DNA from 4 places in the Uliginosibacterium sp. TH139 genome. Region 4 is predicted to be linked to each of the others. Evidence: predicted binding sites of a transcription regulator. Region 4 holds the regulator's gene; each other region holds the start of a gene.
The links. The regulator FliA, encoded in region 4, starts transcription of late flagellar genes. The targets are predictions, from matches to a motif close to CTAAAGTTNNNNNNNNNNNNGCCGNTA.
Positions count from the first base shown of each region.

Region 1: C0V76_RS05970 (MoxR family ATPase) is a predicted target of FliA. The motif match lies at 2,962-2,988, and genes of this name have one in related genera.
Region 2: motA (flagellar motor stator protein MotA) is a predicted target of FliA. The motif match lies at 1,927-1,953, and genes of this name have one in related genera.
Region 3: C0V76_RS04080 (PAS domain-containing methyl-accepting chemotaxis protein) is a predicted target of FliA. The motif match lies at 2,083-2,109, and genes of this name have one in related genera.

Region 1 is NZ_PKRR01000002.1:528,020-532,642, forward strand. Features, by position in the region: gene bamC (outer membrane protein assembly factor BamC) at 1-992, opposite strand, end outside; gene dapA (4-hydroxy-tetrahydrodipicolinate synthase) at 1,007-1,885, opposite strand; gene C0V76_RS05965 (histone deacetylase family protein) at 1,997-2,926, opposite strand; gene C0V76_RS05970 (MoxR family ATPase) at 3,074-4,000, shown strand; gene C0V76_RS05975 (DUF58 domain-containing protein) at 3,997-4,623, shown strand, end outside.
Region 2 is NZ_PKRR01000004.1:307,795-312,417, forward strand. Features, by position in the region: gene C0V76_RS11235 (diguanylate cyclase) at 1-655, shown strand, start outside; gene flhD (flagellar transcriptional regulator FlhD) at 956-1,270, shown strand; gene flhC (flagellar transcriptional regulator FlhC) at 1,288-1,833, shown strand; gene motA (flagellar motor stator protein MotA) at 2,065-2,919, shown strand; gene motB (flagellar motor protein MotB) at 2,953-4,011, shown strand; gene C0V76_RS11260 (Hpt domain-containing protein) at 4,028-4,441, shown strand; gene C0V76_RS11265 (CheR family methyltransferase) at 4,569-4,623, shown strand, end outside.
Region 3 is NZ_PKRR01000002.1:78,192-82,814, reverse strand. Features, by position in the region: gene C0V76_RS04085 (3'-5' exonuclease) at 1-2,048, shown strand, start outside; gene C0V76_RS04080 (PAS domain-containing methyl-accepting chemotaxis protein) at 2,162-3,769, shown strand; gene C0V76_RS04075 (FimV family protein) at 3,833-4,623, opposite strand, start outside.
Region 4 is NZ_PKRR01000005.1:112,251-116,873, forward strand. Features, by position in the region: gene C0V76_RS13120 (cupin domain-containing protein) at 1-219, shown strand, start outside; gene C0V76_RS13125 (flagellar motor protein) at 227-967, opposite strand; gene C0V76_RS13130 (RNA polymerase sigma factor FliA) at 986-1,738, opposite strand; gene C0V76_RS13135 (hypothetical protein) at 1,904-2,716, opposite strand; gene flhF (flagellar biosynthesis protein FlhF) at 2,713-4,293, opposite strand; gene C0V76_RS13145 (GNAT family N-acetyltransferase) at 4,507-4,623, opposite strand, start outside.

The DNA of each region.
Region 1 (4,623 bases), on a different contig from region 4:
CCGGAGAACCAGCCGCCGCTTTCCTTCTTCTGACCCGTCAGGTCTTCAGCAGAAACATAGCGCACGAAATACAGACCCTTGGCGCGGTCGCGGTCTTCCACCACCACACCGATCCGGTCGAGCGCCAGCCCCACCTGGCGCCAGCTGCGATCCAGGCCATCCTTCACTGTCAGTTGCTGGCTGCCATCGGCGGCAGCGCCAAGCGTGGCACGTTCAGACACGGGCTTGGCAACTTCAGCCACCACTTCGCGGGCAGAGGTTTCATCACGCCCCAGACGAATCATCAGACGAGTCAGCATCTCGGCTTCCATCTCGGGATTCGAAGGTTGCAGCTCGAAATAGGTACCGGTCTGGTTACCCATGTTCGGGTTGTACATCTTCTCTTCGAGGCCACGATGGGTGATGTAGATCTCGACCTCACCCGGACGAGCGCCTTGCTCAATGCGGGTACGGTAGCGATCACGCTCGCCGTTGCTGACCATCGAACCGAGCACATAGCTCAAGGCATTGCGGACGGGATCGGAATAGACCTTGGCGCGGTTCTCGGCCCAGTCAGTTTCCATGATCAGCAACTGCTGATCGTCCTTGACCAGAACGAAACCCAGTTCCTTCCAGAAGTCACGCAGCTTCGGCCACAACTGCTCGCTGTTGCCTTGCAGCACCAGCCAACGCGTATTGCCAAAGCGCTCCATGCGGACCTTATCCGCCGCAACCGGCACTGCCACCGCCGGCTTGGCCGCCGCCGCACCCGGCGCGGCCGTAGCGGCCGTGTAACCGGAGTAAGTGGCTGAACCAGGCGTATCCGGCACCACGAAACGTTCATCGCGGCGTGGCGTCACCAGATCTGGCGGCACGATCAGGGAATCGGTCTTCACGCTGGTGTCAGCACCAGGCGTCTTGTAATCAATTTTTTCGTTCCGGTTGCCACCACAAGCTGCCACAGCCAGGCTCAGCACGGAGGCAGACAACACTACACGCAGGGATGAACGCATCAGGTCAGGACCTCTTAGAACTGGATATCGGCGGCACGCATCGCAGTGCGCACGCGCTCGTGGAAAACTTCGGAAAGCGGAGTCAGCGGCAGGCGCAACTCGCCCTGCAACAACCCCATCTGTTGGGCAGCCCACTTCACCGGAATCGGATTGGCCTCGACAAAGAGGTCACGATTGAGCAGGTAAAGCTTGCGGTTGATCTCGTTGGCGCGCACCACATCACCGGCCCGCGCGGCCACGCACAGCTCGTGCATCAGGCGCGGTGCCACGTTGGCGGACACAGAAATCACACCATGGCCGCCGAGCAGCATGAAGCACATGGCAGTCAAATCGTCGCCGGAGTAAAGCGCAAAATCGGCCGGGGCGCGCATGGCCAGATCGGTGATGCGATCGATGCTGCCGGTCGCGTCCTTGATGCCAACGATACCCGGCACATGGGCCAGACGCAGCACCGTGTCGTTGTTCATGTCGGCCACTGTGCGGCCCGGCACGTTGTAGAGAATCACCGGCAGTTCAACCGCCTCGGCAATCGTCTTGAAGTGGCGATACATGCCTTCCTGGGTCGGACGGTTGTAGTAAGGCACCACTGAGAGCTGGGCTTCAGCGCCGACCTTCTTGGCAAAGCGAGCCAGTTCGACGGCTTCAGCCGTGGAGTTGGCGCCAGTGCCGGCAATGATCGGCAGGCGACCGGCGGAATGTTCGACCGCGACGCGGATCAGCTCGCATTGCTCGTCGACACTCACCGTCGGCGATTCGCCCGTTGTCCCGACGATCACCAGACCATCGGTGCCTTCACGTGCATGAAAATCAATGAGGGCCCTGAACGCGGGCAGATCGATCTGCCCGTCTGCCGTCATCGGCGTGAGCAGGGCGACAAGGGAACCGGTGATCATGGTGGTCCGCAAGACGAATGGGAAAGCGGGGATTGTAGACCAAGGACCGCGCGCTGAGTGCTGGCCGCCGAGTAAAAGGCTTGCAGCAGCCTTGCATTCAGGCCCGGCCCCTCAGATATCCGCCAGCGCCCTGACGTGGGCAATCACGCTGCGCCCCAGCGCCGGCAGCACATACCCCCCTTCAAGCATCGACACCAGGCGCCCGCCGCAATGTGCATCAGCCCACTGCCGCAGCTCGCGGCTGATCCAGTCAAAATCCTTGTCGAGCAGACCCATCGAGGCCATGTCGTCCTCGTAGTGGGCATCGAAGCCGGCCGAGATGAACAGCATCTGCGGTTGATGGCGCGTCAGCGCCGGCAGCCACACATGCGCCAGCAGCTCGCGCACAGCATCCCCCCGGGTGCCGGCAGGGAAAGGGCTATTGAGCATGTGCGGCACCTGCACCTGGGTACCGCAGTAGGGATAAAGCGGGTGCTGGAAAAAACTGAGCATTTGCACGCGCGGATCGGCGATGAAAATATTCTCCGTGCCGTTACCGTGATGCACATCGAAATCGATGATGCTGACCCGCTCCAGCCCATGTACCTCCAGCACATGGCGTGCGGCCACCGCCACATTGTTGAAGAAGCAGAAACCCATCGCCCGCAGCCGCTCAGCATGATGGCCTGGCGGGCGGACCGCACAGAACGCGTTATGAACGCGGCCGGCCAGCACCAACTCGGAGGCCAGGATGCCGGACCCCGCCGCCCGCAGCGCCGCCTTGAGGGTATGACGGGTCATCGCCGTATCCGGATCAAGATGACGCAAGCCGCTTTCCGGCGCGATCTCGAACAGCTCTTCGACATAAGCAGGCGAATGCGCCCGGTAGAGCTGCTCCAGCGTGGCGGTGGGCGCATCCTCACGCATGTCGAGAAAGCCGTCCAGGCCCTCGCCGCGGATGCGATCAAGGATCTCGGTCAGGCGTTCAGGCGACTCCGGATGCTGCGCACCCATGGTGTGCAGCCAGCAATCGGGATGGGTAATGAAAGCCGTACGGCTCATCTCATCGGGTCTCCTGTCGGGCTGCGGCTGTTTCGCTGCAGTTCTTATGGGGTCTGCCGTTTAAACTAGCGCGGGCCTGATCCATGCGCCAGAGAACGATTGGCCAGAATACGGGTCTGCCAACCAAGAACCCATCCGGAGATTCCCATGTCTGCCCCCATCCCGCACCCCTTGTGCGCCAGTCTCCTCGCCGGCCTCGGCCAGATCCTGCTCGGCAAACCCGAGGCACTGCGCCTGTCGCTGGCCTGCCTGTTGGCGCGCGGTCATCTGCTGATCGAGGACCAGCCGGGCGTGGGCAAGACGACCCTGGCCCACGCCCTGGCAGTGTCACTGGGGCTGGCCTTTCAGCGCGTGCAATTCACCAGCGATCTGCTGCCGGCAGATCTCATCGGCGTAAGCATTTTCGATGCGGCCCAACAAGGTTTCGTGTTTCATCCCGGCCCCGTGTTCACCCAGGTGCTGCTGGCCGATGAAATCAACCGCACTACCCCAAAGACCCAGAGTGCGCTGCTCGAAGCCATGGAAGAGCATCAGGTTTCGATCGACGGCAAGACCCACGCCCTGCCCTCGCCCTTCTTCGTCATTGCCACCCAGAACCCCTCGCAGCAGCTGGGCACTTTCCCACTGCCCGAGTCACAGCTGGACCGGTTCCTGATGCGCCTGTCACTGGGCCTGCCGGATGCTGCGGCCGAACGCGCCCTGCTCGCCGGCGACGACCGCCGCGCCCTAATCGGCCAGATCCGCCCGCAAATCGACCCGGCAGGCCTGCAGGCATTGCAGCAGGAAGCTGCCGCGCTCCATGTCGGCGAGCGCCTGCTCGATTATGTGCAGGCCTTGCTGGCCAAAAGCCGTCAGTTGCCCGGTGGCGCCAGCGGACTCAGCCCTCGCGCCGGTCTCGGCCTGCTCGCTGCCGCGCGGGCCTGGGCGCTGATCGCCGGTCGCGACCATGTCCGCCCTGAAGATGTTCAGGCGGTATTGCCCGCAGTCGCCGGGCACCGCATCAATGCGCTGGATGCCCGCGCCAGCGGCGAGGCATTGGTACGCGGCCTGATCGAGACCGTACCCCTGCCGTGAGCACCGCCACTTTACGCCAGCGCTTCCGGCGCTGGGCCACGCGCACCCGCACGCCCGAAACACAGCCGATCCAGCTGCCGCAGCGGCGCGTTTACGTACTTCCCACGCGCGCCGGCCTGGCGCTGCTGGCCACGTTGCTGGCCATGCTGCTGGCCTCGATCAACTACAACCTGTCGCTCGGCTACGGCCTGGTCTTCCTGCTCGGCAGCGTCTTCATCGTGCACATCCTGCATAGTTGGCGCACCCTCACCGGCCTGCAACTGAGCCTCTCCCCCAGCGGCGAAGCTTTTGCCGGCGGCATGGCACAGTGGCGAGTGGAGCTCGTCAATGAAGCCAGCCACGAGCGGCCCGCCGTACGTCTGCGCGACAGCCAAGGACGTGAGCTGATGCTCACGGACGTCCCCGCCGGCCAGCACAGTGAGGCCTTCATCGCCCTGCCCTGCCCACAGCGTGGCGTGCTTCAGCCGGGTCAGCTCAGCGTCGAGAGCACCCAGCCGCTAGGCTGGATCAGGGCCTGGAGCTATATCGAACCGGATGCCCCGGCCGTGATCTACCCCGCCCCCGACGGCGAGCGCCCACTACCCGAAGGCTGGGGTGACAACGGCGAAGGGCGCAGCCGCGAG
Region 2 (4,623 bases), on a different contig from region 4:
ACATCGTCTGTTGCTGGCTCGGCTGAGCGCTGGCAAGCGCCTTTCGTCCCTAAATGGTGAGATCGAACAGGATCGCGAGGAAATCCGTCATTTTGCGGCTGAGCTGGCGGTGAGTAATCGCCGCCTGCAGGAGGTCGCACTGACTGATGCGCTGACTGGCTTCCCCAATCGCCGGTTTTTCAGCGAGCGCCTGGTGCAGGAGTGGGCGGCCTCGTTGCGAAGCAAGCGCCCGCTGGCCTGCATCATGCTGGACGTGGATCACTTCAAGCAGATCAATGACACCTATGGTCACGACGCTGGCGACTCGGCCCTGCGCCAGGTGGCGGTAGCGATTCGCAGCGCGGTGCGCACTCATGATCTGGTTGCGCGCATGGGTGGTGATGAGTTCGTGGTCCTCTGTCCGGACTCCAGTATTGAAGCGGCCATGGTGTGTGCTGAGCGGGTGCGTCGTGCTGTAGATGAGGCGCAGCTTTCCTCCGGTCTGTTGCATCTGAAGCTGAGCGTGAGTGCCGGGGTGTCCTGTCGGGATGCTGCCATTCCCGATGCCGAGAGTCTGCTCAAGCGAGCAGATCAAGGCCTTTACATGGCCAAGCAGGCTGGCCGGAACCGGGTGGCTGCGCCGCAGTTGCGCCCAGCAGGCAGCGGTATGGCCTGAATGCTGGAAAACCGCCTGTGGCGGGCCGCCGTTTGCGGGCTGGAAAAAATTTCACAGGCTGCCCTAAAGTTCTGCCTGGCCCAGTCGTAAACCCGAACACTAAGGCCGTAAAGTCACTTCGATCTGCCCTTCCGTACCCGTCTGCGCTTGGCATGTAGGTAGCATTCCTACATGCCTGCTGTCGTCTATTGCTACAGCATTTTCCGACGCTGCCTGATTGGTTGTCGCCCCCTTGCGGGCCACAATGCAATCCCATAGAGCCCGAAAACAGGGCTTCTTCAAAACGCAGTGGAGGTGATCATGAAAATGGACGTGAGCAGCGAAATCCGGGAACTCAATCTTTCCTATCTGATGCTGTCCCAGCAGCTGATCCAGGCTGATCGTGCGGGCGCAATGTTCAAGCTCGGCATCGGTGAAGATGTTGCCGACATTATCCAGAACCTTTCTCCGGCGCAAATTCTGCGTATGGCCTCCAGCGATATGCTGCTGTGCCGCTTCCGTTTTGACGACACTCTGTTGCTGAATCTGCTTGGCAATCATGGCCGCGAGAATGCAGCTGCGCGCATTCACGCCACCATTCTGGCCACCACCAAGCCGGTCGAACATCTGGCCTGAGGGCTTGGGAGACTGTCATGCGGATGAAAAGTTTGGTTCAGGATGCGCAGGAAACCCAGCTCGCGATCGAGATGATCGAGCTGGGCGCCCGCATGCAGATGCTGGAGTCGGAAACCGGCCTGTCGCGTGAGCGACTGCTCAAGCTCTACAAGGAGATCCGAGGCGAATCACCGCCCAAGGGCATGCTGCCCTTCTCCACGGACTGGTTCATTCCATGGCAGCAAAACGTGCACGCCTCTCTTTACATGTCACTGCGCGGCTTCGTGACCCAAAACACCGGTCTGCAAGGCCTGGCAGCCACGCTGCAGGCTTTCCGCATGTATCGCGAACAGGTCGAGGCCAACGATCTTGAACAGGTGCTGAGCCTGACCCGGGCCTGGACTTTGGTGCGCTTCTTCGAAGCCAAGATGTTGCAGCAAAGCCGTTGTACGAAGTGTGGCGGCAGCTTTGTCGCTCATGCGTTTGACCCGACTCACGATTATGTCTGTGGCCTGTGTCATGTCCCGGCCCGTGCAGGCAAGGGTAAGCGCCCGATGCGCGACACGCGCAGCGCCGTCGCCTGAGAATTAATCCTCCTCTCTGTTTCCCCGGCTCTGCGCAGGCAGGGCATTGCAAGCCGCTGGCAGGTCCAGCGGTTTTTTTTGCCCATCGGATGCGTCAAGTTTTGTGTACTGGGGCCGATACCCATACTGGTCCGGGCAAGTTTCTGTCGTCCGGGTGATGCGGCAGGTTCGGGGGCGTGTGGTGAGCCCTTCGTCCAGTCGGTTTGATTCGTATCGTACAAGGCTTCCGCGATGCTCCTGATCGTTGGCTATGTGATCATTCTTGCGGCTTCCGTCGGCACTTATGCGGTGCACGGCAGTCTTGCCGCGCTCTTTGTGCCGCTGGAGTACATCGCTATTGTGGGCCTGACCATCGGGGGCCTGGTGGCGGGTAACTCGATGCGCAACACTAAGGCTGCTCTGGCTGCGCTGCCGACCCTCTTCAAACCTTCGCCCTATAGCAAGGCCTTCTACATTGAGCTGCTAGCTATGCTCTTCGAGATTCTGGCGAAAGTGCGCAAGGAAGGCCTGATGTCGATCGAGAACGATATCGAGAATCCGGATTCCAGCCCGATCTTTTCCAAATATCCGGCTTTCCTGCACGACCACCATGCAGTCGAATTTCTCTGCGATTACCTGCGCATGATGGTGGGCGGCAATCTGAATGCTTTTGAGCTCGAAAATCTGATGGACATGGAAATTGAGACTCACCATACCGAAGCGCATGCGCCAGCGCATATCTGGTCCAAAACTGGCGATGCCACACCTGCCTTCGGTATCGTGGTGGCGGTGATGGGGGTGGTGAATGTGATGGGGTCCGTGGGTGAGCCACCGGCGGTGCTGGGCAAGATGATTGGCGGTGCGCTGGTGGGTACCTTCCTCGGTATTTTGGTGTCTTACGGTTTCGTGGCGCCGATTGCCTCGCAGCTGGAGCAAAAGTGCGAAGAGGGTGCCAAGATCTACCAGTGCATCAAGGTGGTATTGCTGGCCAGTATGGGTGGCTATGCGCCGCAGGTTGCCGTGGAGTTCGGGCGCAAGGTCTTGTTCTCGTCGGATCGTCCAGGCTTTTCCGAGCTGGAAAGCGAAATAAAGAGCCGCAAGAAATAAGCGGCATTCCGGCATACCAGGGGCACAGGAGTCATGAGCGGCGACAACCAACAACCCATCATCGTCAAGCGCATCAAGAAGGGCGGCGGCGGTGCGCACGGTGGTGCCTGGAAGATCGCCTATGCGGACTTCGTGACGGCCATGATGGCTTTCTTTTTGCTGATGTGGCTGCTTGGTTCGACGACCAAGGGCGACATGAAAGGTATTGCGGATTTCTTCCAGAATCCGCTCAAGGTCTCGCTGGCAGGGGGGCCTGGCTCTGGTAGCGCGACCTCACCGATCCAGGGGGGGGGGCAGGATCTCACCAAGTCTGTGGGCCAGATTGCCAAGAGCAGCTATCAAGAAAGCAAGAAAATCAATGAAGTGAAGGTCGCTCCGGCTGATTCACAGGCGGTTGCGGGTAATGCTCAGGAGCTGATGCCCGATAGCAAGGCGCAGATGGATAAGAAGGCCATGCAGGAGGCGCTTGAGAAAGAGGAGCGCCTGCGCCTGCAGGATGTGAAGGCCAAGCTTGAAGCGGTGATAGAGGCTTCGCCAGACTTGCGCCAGTTCAAGCGCCAACTCTTGCTGGACCTCACTTCCGAGGGTTTGCGCATTCAGATCGTGGATGAGCAGAATCGGCCGATGTTCGATTCCGGCGGGGCTGAGATGAAGCCCTACACCAAGTCCATCGTGCGGGCGATTGGTCAGGTACTTAATCAGGTTGAGAACAAGGTCAGTATCTCCGGGCATACCGATGCCTCCCAGTATGCCGGTGGCAATCGTGGCTTCTCCAATTGGGAGCTATCTGCCAATCGCGCCAATGCCTCGCGTCGCGAGCTGATTGCCGGAAGTATGGATGAAGGCAAGATCATGCGAGTTGTGGGCCTCTCGTCCACCATCCCGCTGGATCGCAGCGATCCCTTCAATCCGATCAACCGGCGCATCACGCTGATCGTGATGAACAAACGCACCGAAGACGCTATGCGGCAGGAGGGCGGTAGTCTGGATGTTCAGGCTGATCAGCCCTTGGAGCCGGCGCCCATCGTGGAGGGAGCCCGGCAGATTCTGGATCCCGCTGCCGGCATTCCGCAGTTGCCGCGCCGCCGCTGAGAATTGGGGGCTGAGGATGGAAATCGATCTGAGCCGCTACCTGCCTCAGTACTTCGAAGAGTCAGCCTTCTGTGTGCAACGGCTGACTGAGAGTCTTGAACATCTTCTGCAGGATGGATGGGATGCAGCTACGGCGGATGCTGCATCCCGGGCTGCGCATTGCATCAAAGGCAATAGTGGCGCTTTCGGTTTCAACGAGATCGGAGCCCTGGCGGCCGAGCTGGAATATGCCCTACGTCATGCGGGGAAGGGGTATGACACGCAGAATTCTGCGTTCATTGCCGATTGCCAAGCAGCACGTCAGCTGCTGGAGAAATTGCTGGATGCCCGTTTGCGAGGGCTGGGCACCGATGCAGGTGCGGCGCAGGCTGTGGCCATCCAATTGCAGCGTTGGCAACTGCAACAAGGAGTTTGTAATGAACGAGCGTAACAAGCCTGGCCTATCTGGCCTTGGCGGCCTTGCTTCCACCACTCCGGCCCGGGCCAGTGTCAGCGCTACACCGCGCTCTTCGGCGTTGCCTGTCGGGGGAGGAGGGGCTGCCGGTGCGGCCTCCCGAGTGCAGATCAACGATACGCTCAAGCGGATCGACACGGGTGGACGTGAATTCGAGT
Region 3 (4,623 bases), on a different contig from region 4:
CCGCCAAGGAAATGCTCACGCGCCTCGGCGCCATGCTGCCGATCAATACGCGCGGGATGTGGATCGGTACCTTCCACGGCCTGTGCAACCGCATGCTGCGCGCCCACTACCGCGAGGCCGTACTGCCGCAGACCTTCCAGATCCTCGATACGGCCGACCAGCTTGCCGCGATCAAGCGCTTGTTGAAGACCCTCAACGTGGATGACGAGAAATTCCCGCCGCGCGAGCTGCAGCACTTCATCAACGGCAACAAAGAGGCCGGCCATCGCGCCGCCCAGGTCGAGGCCTGGGACGACTACACGCGCCAGCGCGTGGGCCTTTACAAGGAGTACGAAGACCAGTGCCAGAAGGAAGGTGTGGTCGATTTTGCCGAGCTGCTCTTGCGTTCCTACGAACTGCTCAGCCGCCACGAGCCGATCCGCCGCCATTACCAGCTGCGCTTCCGCCACATCCTGGTCGACGAGTTTCAGGACACCAACCGCCTGCAGTACATGTGGCTCCAGCTGCTCGCCGCGCACGGCGCCGAAGCACCCGCCGCCGTGTTTGCCGTGGGCGATGATGACCAGAGCATCTATGGCTTCCGTGGCGCGGAAGTGGGCAATATGCGTGACTTCGAGCGCGAGTTCGGGGTGGCCAACGTGATCCGTCTGGAGCAGAACTACCGCTCGCACGGCAACATCCTCGATGCGGCCAACGCCATCATTGCCAACAACTCCAAGCGTCTGGGCAAAAACCTGTGGACCGATCAGGGCAGCGGCGAGCCGATCCGCGTGTATGAAGCGCCGGGCGACATGGATGAGGCGCGCTGGATCGTCGAGGAGATTCAGCAGCTGATCCGTGACGGTGCTTCGCGTTCCGATGTGGCCTTGCTCTATCGCAGTAACGCCCAGTCCCGCGTGCTGGAGCATCAGCTTTTCTCCAGCGGCGTGGCCTACAAGGTGTATGGCGGCCTGCGCTTCTTCGAGCGTCAGGAAATCAAGCACGCGCTGGCTTATCTGCGCCTCTTGGCGAATTCCGATGACGACACGGCCTTTCTGCGCGTGGTGAATTTCCCCACACGGGGTATCGGCGCCCGCTCGCTGGAACAGCTGCAGGATGCCGCGCGCAGCTTCAACACCAGCCTCTACGCCACCGTGCCGCACCTCTCGGGCAAGCCGGCCGCCGCCATCGGCGGCTTCCTGCGCCTTGTCGAAGAGATGCGCCGCGCCACCGATGGCCTGCCGCTCTACGAGATCGTCGATCACATCCTCGATGCCTCTGGCCTGCGCGCCCATTACCGTGCCGAGCGCGAAGGGCAGGAGCGGCTGGAAAACCTTGATGAACTCGTCAGTGCCGCGCGCTACTTCATGAACGAAGCCGAGCAGCCGCCGGCTGAGGGAGAAGAGGCGCTGCCGGGGGACCCGCTTTCACGCTTTCTGGCCCATGCCTCGCTGGAGGCCGGCGACCATCAGGCCGAGGCCGGGCAGGACGCGGTGCAGCTGATGACGGTGCACGCGGCCAAGGGCCTGGAGTTCGATGCCGTGTTCATCACCGGTGTCGAGGATGGGCTCTTCCCGCACGAGCAGAGCATGAATGATCTGGCCAGCCTCGAAGAGGAGCGGCGCCTGATGTATGTGGCGGTGACGCGGGCGAGAAAACGCCTCTACCTCACGTTGGCGCAGAGCCGCATGCTGCACGGCCAGACGCGTTACGCGATGAAGAGCCGCTTCTTCGACGAGATTCCGGAAGGCCTGCTCAAGTGGCTCACGCCGCGCGTGCAAGCCGGTTTTGGGGCCGGGGCTTATCACACCCCTTCGCGCAACGCGGCCTGGAACAGCCAGCACAGTAGCCCGGATGCAGCGAAGCGGAATCCGGGAGCCGGCGCCGTGCAGAAAAGCCGCGATCTCGCAGGCCTGCGCATTGGCCAGCTGGTGCGCCATGCCAAGTTCGGCGACGGGGTGATCATCGCCGCCGAGGGCAGTGGGCAGGACGCCAAGCTGCAAATCAACTTCGGCTCGGCCGGCGTGAAGTGGCTGTTGCTGAGTCTGGCCAAGCTCGAAGCGGTATGACAGGTTCGAATATGACCACTATTGTTGTGTGGCCATAAAGTCGGGCGGTATCGAGCCGTTAGGGTTGAAGGCGGGCGAATCAGACCCGTCATCGCAGCCAACCCGATGCCACCATGAACAAGAATCAGCCTGTCACTCGTCACGAAGTCAAACTCCCCGCCAACGCCTATCTCGTTTCACAGACCGACCTTCACGGCAAGATCACGGATGCCAACGAAGCCTTCGTGGCTATCAGTGGTTACGCCCGTGATGAGCTGATCGGCAGTCAGCACAACATCGTGCGCCACCCCGACATGCCGCGCGCCGCCTTTGCCGCCATGTGGGCCGATCTGAAGGCCGGTTTGCCCTGGCGAGGCACCGTCAAGAATCGTTGCAAGAATGGCGATCATTACTGGGTGGATGCGCTGATCGTGCCGATCACGCGCAATCGCGGCACCGTCGGGTACATGTCGGTGCGCCGCCGTCCGACGCAGCAGCAGATCAGCGCTGCCGAGGCTGCGTATGCCGGCATGGATGCTGCGGCCCGCGGGGCCGCGAGGTCTTCCTCACCGCTGAGCCTGGCCGCGCAGTGCTATGCCCTGTTTGCCCTTATCGCCCTTCCCCTTTTGCTGAGCCTTTTCGTGGGCGCATTGGCCTGGCCGGCCTGGACGGGCAGCGCAGCAACGCTGCTCGCCTTGCTGCTTCTGCCGGTCGGTGCGCTGCTGATGCGCCAGCGTCTGTTTAGTCCCTTGCAGCGGCTGAATGAAGCCATCGTGCCGATGAGTGAGGGCGATCTCTCGCATCGCTTCGATATCGCCCGAGCGGACGAAATCGGCCGTCTGAGCAATGCACTCTCGGTGATGCAGACGCGCTGGCTGGTCAGCATCGATCATATCCGCGAAGCCATGCGCACCAGCCTGCACAACACTGGCATGGCCAATGCGCATGCCGATGCGATCAGCCAGCGTATCGACGAGCAGTACGATCGCATCTCGGCGGTGGCCGCGGCGACCGAGGAGTTCTGTCAGTCTGTGGTGGAGGTGGCTGGCAGTTCCGGCGAGGCGGCGCAGGCGGCAGGAGAGTCTCGTGAGCAAGTGGCGAGCGGACGCGAAATCGTGGCCAAGGGCATGTCCAACTCCGAGGCTGCGATGGCTGCAGTACATAGCGCACGCGCCGAGATTGGCGAGCTGAACGGGGCCGTGGCCGAAATTGGCAGCATCACTCACACCATCAAGGAGATTGCCGATCAGACCAATCTTCTCGCGCTCAATGCAGCCATCGAGGCGGCGCGGGCCGGTGAAGCCGGGCGAGGCTTTGCGGTGGTGGCCGATGAGGTGCGCAAGCTGGCCGAGCGCACCACGCGCAGCACCGCTGAGATCAACACCATGGTTGAGGACATCCAGCGCCTGACCGCTTCGGTGGATATGGCCATGGATCAGACTTCTCATGTCGCCCGGGCCAGCACTGAAACCATGCGCTCCAGCGTTGATTGTCTGCTGGCCGTCCAGTCCGCCAGCGATCGTACGCTCGATCTGGCTCGCCATATTGCTGGTGCCTCGGATCAGCAGACGCTGGCCGGGCAGGAGATCACCGGCAACATGGAGCAGATCTCGAGCCTGGCCCAGGTGAGTCAGGAGGGCTTGCGCGAACTCTGGCAATCGATGGAGACGATGACCCGCTCATCGCGCAAGGTTGATGATTCTCTGAAGGTATTCCGGCTCTTTGGCGAGAGCACGGTCTGAGCCGCGCTGCATGTGTTGTTGGCCGCAAGACTGAGCCCGCGACACGGCAGAGCTTAGGCAGGCTTAGTGGCGTGATTCGTCCGGTGCGATGGTGTCGCCGCCGAGTTCGTCCAGATTGATGTGCAGGGTCTTGCTCAGATCGGTCATGTCCAGCTCGAAGTCGAGCTGCCCAAGGCTGTTGCTCGAGGAGAAAGGCAGTGCTTCGGGTTTGGCTAGCACCGCTGCAGTGGGCTCCGGCTCACGTGGGGCAGGGCGGGTGACCAGCTCCTCAGGCACGATTGAGGGTACCGCCAGTGGGGCGGTCGGTGCAGTAAAGCTGGCGCTGCGCGACGGGGTGGCGATTGGCGTAAGGGTCGGGTCCCCCGGCTCTGGCCGGTAGGGGCCGATCTGGGTCTCAAGAATACCCAGCAAGAGCAGGATCTCGTCGATGATGACAAGCGGGAAGCCTTGGCGAGTGCCCTGACGGTTGTCGCGCAGCAGTTCGTGGAGCAGTGCCTGGCATTCACGGCGGCCCCAGGTGTCATGCAGGCGCGCCAGGATGTGCGGCATGTGTTCCAGCGATTCCGGTGCCTGGCGGGCAATCTCGAATTCGTCCCAGGCCACTGTGCGTACGTTGAAAGTCTTGTTCAGCTGGCTGGTGAGCGCATCGAATTCGCTGCGCATGTCGGCCGCGCGATAGACCTCCAGCAACTTGATCCAAGGCTTCACGGCCTGCTTCGGATTGGCTCGGATGAAGTCCGCAAGAGTCTGCGCCGCACCCTGAACACGTCCGAAGGACATCATGATTTCGGCCAGTTCGACAGCAGAGTCATGCTCTTCGACATCGTCCTCCACGATCTGCAGCATCGAAGCTG
Region 4 (4,623 bases):
ACTGAATTGCCGCCCGGCAGTTCCATCGGCGAACACGATCACCAGGATGCACGCGAGGAAGTGTATGCAATCCAGTACGGTGAAGGCCTCTTGCGCATCGATGGTGAAACGCGCCGCGTGAAGGCTGGAGACGTAATCCTGACCAAAATCGGCCAGAGCCACGGATTGGAAAACGACAGCCAGGAAACCCTCGGCGTATTCGTGTTCTGGGCCCTGTAGGCCTGCCTCAGACGATGTATCCCTGCAAGCGCGACTCGATCAGACGGGGGTTATCACCGTGGGCAATGCCGATCAGGCCATCGATGATCATCTCGCGCACAGCCACCAGATCGGCCACCGTGGCCTGCAACTTCTTGGCGACCGGCAGGAAGATCAGATTGGCCGAACCCACGCCGTAGATCGTAGCCACAAAAGCCACGGCAATCCCTGCGCCGAGCTTTGAGGGGTCGGAGAGGTTCTCCATCACGTGGATCAGACCCATCACCGCACCGAGGATGCCAATGGTGGGAGCATAGCCACCAGCGGCTTCCCAGATCTTGGTGGCGCGTTTCAGATCCGCTTCCCAGGCAAAAACATCCACTTCCAGCACTGCGCGGATGCGCTCAGGCTCGACGCCATCGACCAGCAACTGCAGGCCTTTGCGCACGAAGGGATCAGGGTGCGGATCAATGCGCGATTCGAGCGCCAGCAGGCCTTCCTTGCGCGCCACCCCACTCCAGGCCACGACCTGGGCGATGATGTCCGGTAAATGCGGCAGCGGGGGCCTGAAAACCCATTTGACCATCTGCAGGCCAGTGCGGAAGGTTTTCCAAGGGCTTTGCAGCATCACGGCACCGAGAGTGCCGCCGATCACGATCAGGAAGGCTGTTGGCTGCACCAGTGAGCCGATATGCCCGCCCTCGAAGATCTGGCCCAGAACGATGGCCAGCACGCCCAGCAGGAGACCGGCAATACTGACCAGATCCATGCTCGCTCAGTCTCCCGCTCAGGCCGCAGCGGCGCGGCGCTGACGCCCACGCCCAGTCTCACGCCCCCCCGAGATGCGCGAACGCAGACGGGCAATGGCCTGGCTGTGAAGCTGACACACCCGGGATTCGGAGACGCCCAGCACCTCGCCGATTTCACGCAAGTTCATGTCTTCCTCGTAGTAGAGGCCCATGACCATCTTTTCGCGATCAGGCAGATCCTCGATGGCCTGGATGAGAATCTTGCGCATGTTGGCGTCCTCAAGCAGGTTGAGCGGATCAGCCCCTTCACCGACGATATGGCGCTCGAGGAAATCATCCTCATCGTCATCGCCGAAGTCCTCGAAATAAACCAGCTGGTAGCCACGCGCTTCCTGCAGCATCTTCTGATACTCGGGCAGCTGCATGTCGAGCAGTGCAGCAAGTTCGCCCTCGGTGGGCTGGCGGCCATGCTGCTGCTCCAGGGTATGCACCGCACCTTCGATGCGCCGCATCTCGCGGCGCAGGCTGCGTGGCAACCAGTCGTTTTCACGCAGGCCATCAAGCATGGCGCCACGGATGCGCTGCACGGCATAAGTCTCAAATTGCGCGCCGAGCCCTTCCTCATAGCGCGTAATGGCATCCAGCAAGCCCATCATGCCGTTCTGGATGATGTCTTCCACCTGCACGCTGGCCGGCAGTTTGGCCATCAGATGGTAGGCAATCCGCTTGACCAGCGGCGCATAGCGCGTAATGAGCTGGTTCTTGTCCAGTGTTCCAGCTGCGTTGTACATGGCGACCTCTTTCCTTCGGTTCGATCCAGGCTCTGTGCCGCTCCCGGAGATTGCGGCGCCTGAAAGCTCTTTGTCACCATTGTGCAGACTTCTGCACGCCGTGACGGCTGGAAAAGCCCAGTGTGTTCCGCCTTATTCCATCTTCGTCGGCGCGGTTTCTACGCATCACACGCGCCCCGGCCCCTTGCCATGCAAGCGGGTGGCACCGCTTGTAGTCTGGACCAGCCGCTCGATGAAAGCATCGGCACTTTCCCCAGTCTCTCGGGCACGCTCGCGCAAAGCCTCACCGAGACTCGAAACTGGCTGCAAAGGCAGCTCCAGCCTGTTCAACGCCGTCTCGCAGAAGCTCGTCAGAAGCCCTTGCTCACGAGGCCCCGGGGGCTGCGTGAAACACACCGACACATGTCGCTCGCCACCGGCCTGACACAGACGCTTGAGACTGGCATAGGCAGTGGTGATGGACATCGGCTGGGCATCCAGCAGCAAAAGCAGGCGCGGCGCAGCAAAAGCCAGCGCCGAGAGGCTGCGCAACTCAGCCGGCTGGGCCACGATCACCCATTCATCGTGCCCGGCACGCAGACCACGCAGCTGTTCGATAGCCCGCTGATTGAAGATGCGCTCGCTCCCCAACTGCTCGACCAACGCCGCCACCTGCGCGATCTCCAGTCCGGGCTGGGCTTCAACCAGGCAGCTGGAAGCCGGCATCAAGCCCTCCACCGCCATGCGCAGATCGAAGCGCGGATTACGCCCCAGGCAGTCACCCATGTTGCCGGCGGCCAAGCGCTCTTCGAGCACCAGCAGACGTAAGCCGCTCTCAGCCCTCACCCGCAACTGCGCAGCCAGCCAGCGGCTGGCGCCACCACCACAGGGCAGCACCGCCAACACCTCGGGCGGCGCCGCATGCAGCAGGCGGCGCAGGCCGTCGGCCTGATCGACCTGGCGACTCACCCTGGCAGCACGCTGCATGATGTCATTCATCGAAAGCCTCCTCCTGCGTTGGCTCGCTGCTGGCTGCTGCTTTCCGGCGTGGCCGCCATCAGCATGCAGGCGTCGAGCGATTCGAGCTTGTAAGGCGAATCTGCCTTCAACTCACGCAAGGCGCGGTGCACCAGATAACCCCGGTTGGGCAGATGCAGATCCTCGGGCACCCGCTGACCATTGGCCACGTAATACACCTGGAGTTCGCGGCGCATCGCCACATCCAGCACCGGCGCCAGCGAAGCGGCCTCATCAACCTTGCTCAGGATGCATCCCGCAAGATCCGGGCCATCGTAGGCGGCCACCACGTCATCCAGTGTGTCACCCCGTGAAGTGGCATTCAGCACCAGCAGGCGTCGCACGACACCGGCTGAGGTCAGCATGGAAGCCTGCTCGACGACCATCTTGTCGCGCTGGCTCATGCCCATCGTGTCGATCAGCACCATGTGCTTGTTGCGCAGATCCTGCAGGGTCTGGCGCAGGTCGGCCGCATCGCGCACCACGTGCACGGCCACGCCGAGGATGCGGCCATAGATGCGCAGCTGCTCATGCGCGCCGATCCGGTAGCCATCAGTGGTGATCAGAGCCAGCTTGTCGGCGCCGTGGCGCACCACGCAGCGTGCGGCGAGCTTGGCGGCGGTGGTGGTCTTGCCCACCCCAGTGGGGCCGACCAGGGCGTAAACGCCACCGCGCTCGATCAGGTCGGCATCGCTATCGACCAGCTTGAGACGGCGCGCAAGGCGGTTGCGGATTTCGTTGCGAACCTCGCTCGCGCCGAGCTCGCCATTGACCCCCTCGGTCAGGTTGCGGGCCAGCTTGGCCGAAAACCCGGATTCGAGCAGTTCGCTCATCATCTGGGTGCGTGCCGGCGCCTGACGCGACAGCTCACTCCAGGCAAAGCCCGCCAACTGGCGCTCCAGCATGCCTTTGATCGAGCCAAGCTCCTCGGCCATGCGGGCGTTGGAAGCCTCCAGCGCATCGATGTGAGCATCACGCTCGATCTGCCCGATCGGTGCGGCCAGACGGGGGTTGGCAGGCCTGGCGGCAGGCTGGGAACGTGGCTCTTCGCGGACCGGGGCCACAGCGGCCGGCTCGCTCCAGGGCTCACCATTGGGCTGCACACGCGGCGGCGTGAAGGGACGCACATCAAGCTGACGCCCGACCGGCTCATCGGCACGCCGGGCGCCAAGATCCGCTTCAAAGCTCGCTTGCGGGCGGCTGCGCGGCGGCAGGCTCTGGGCGGCGTTCTCACGCGAGAGACGGGCAATATGCTGACCGAGGGTGACCGTGAAATCGTCCTCTTCTTCGGCTTCAACACGCTGCGTCGCTGCTCTGGCGGGCGATCGCACTGCCGGCGCAGCCACGGGGCGCGAAACCGGAGCCGAGGGCTGTGGAGCACGAGCCTGCTGCACGGTGGCGGAGAGTTCCCCCATCTGCTCGGCCGGCAGGGCAACAATTTCCACCCCGCCCTCCACCGCACGATTGGACAACACCACGGCATCCGGCCCCAGATCCGCCTTCAGTGCCGCCAGCGCCTCACGCGCCGTTTTCCCCACATACCGTTTGACCTTCACCATGACGCCACCTCCGCTTGCCAGACCCATCCGGGAAACGCATGAACGCGGTTTCCACGGCTGGATTATTCGCCCTGTGGGAGGCCGGCAAGAAAGGGAACAAAACGGTAAAAACGCGGCAATTCGGCGGGGTGAATCGGCAATTTCTGCCAGGGCGCAAAGCCTTGTAGGAAGCGGTCTTACACGACTTCCGGATGGACGCCCGGAGGCCGGAAATCAGTCGCGCAGGATCTTGCGTAGATTACGCATATTGCTGCGCGTCCAACCAAGATGGCGGTAGAACTCCAGCGCCGGGGCATTGTCTTCGTCAGCCAGCAGTTGCAGCCGGCTCAT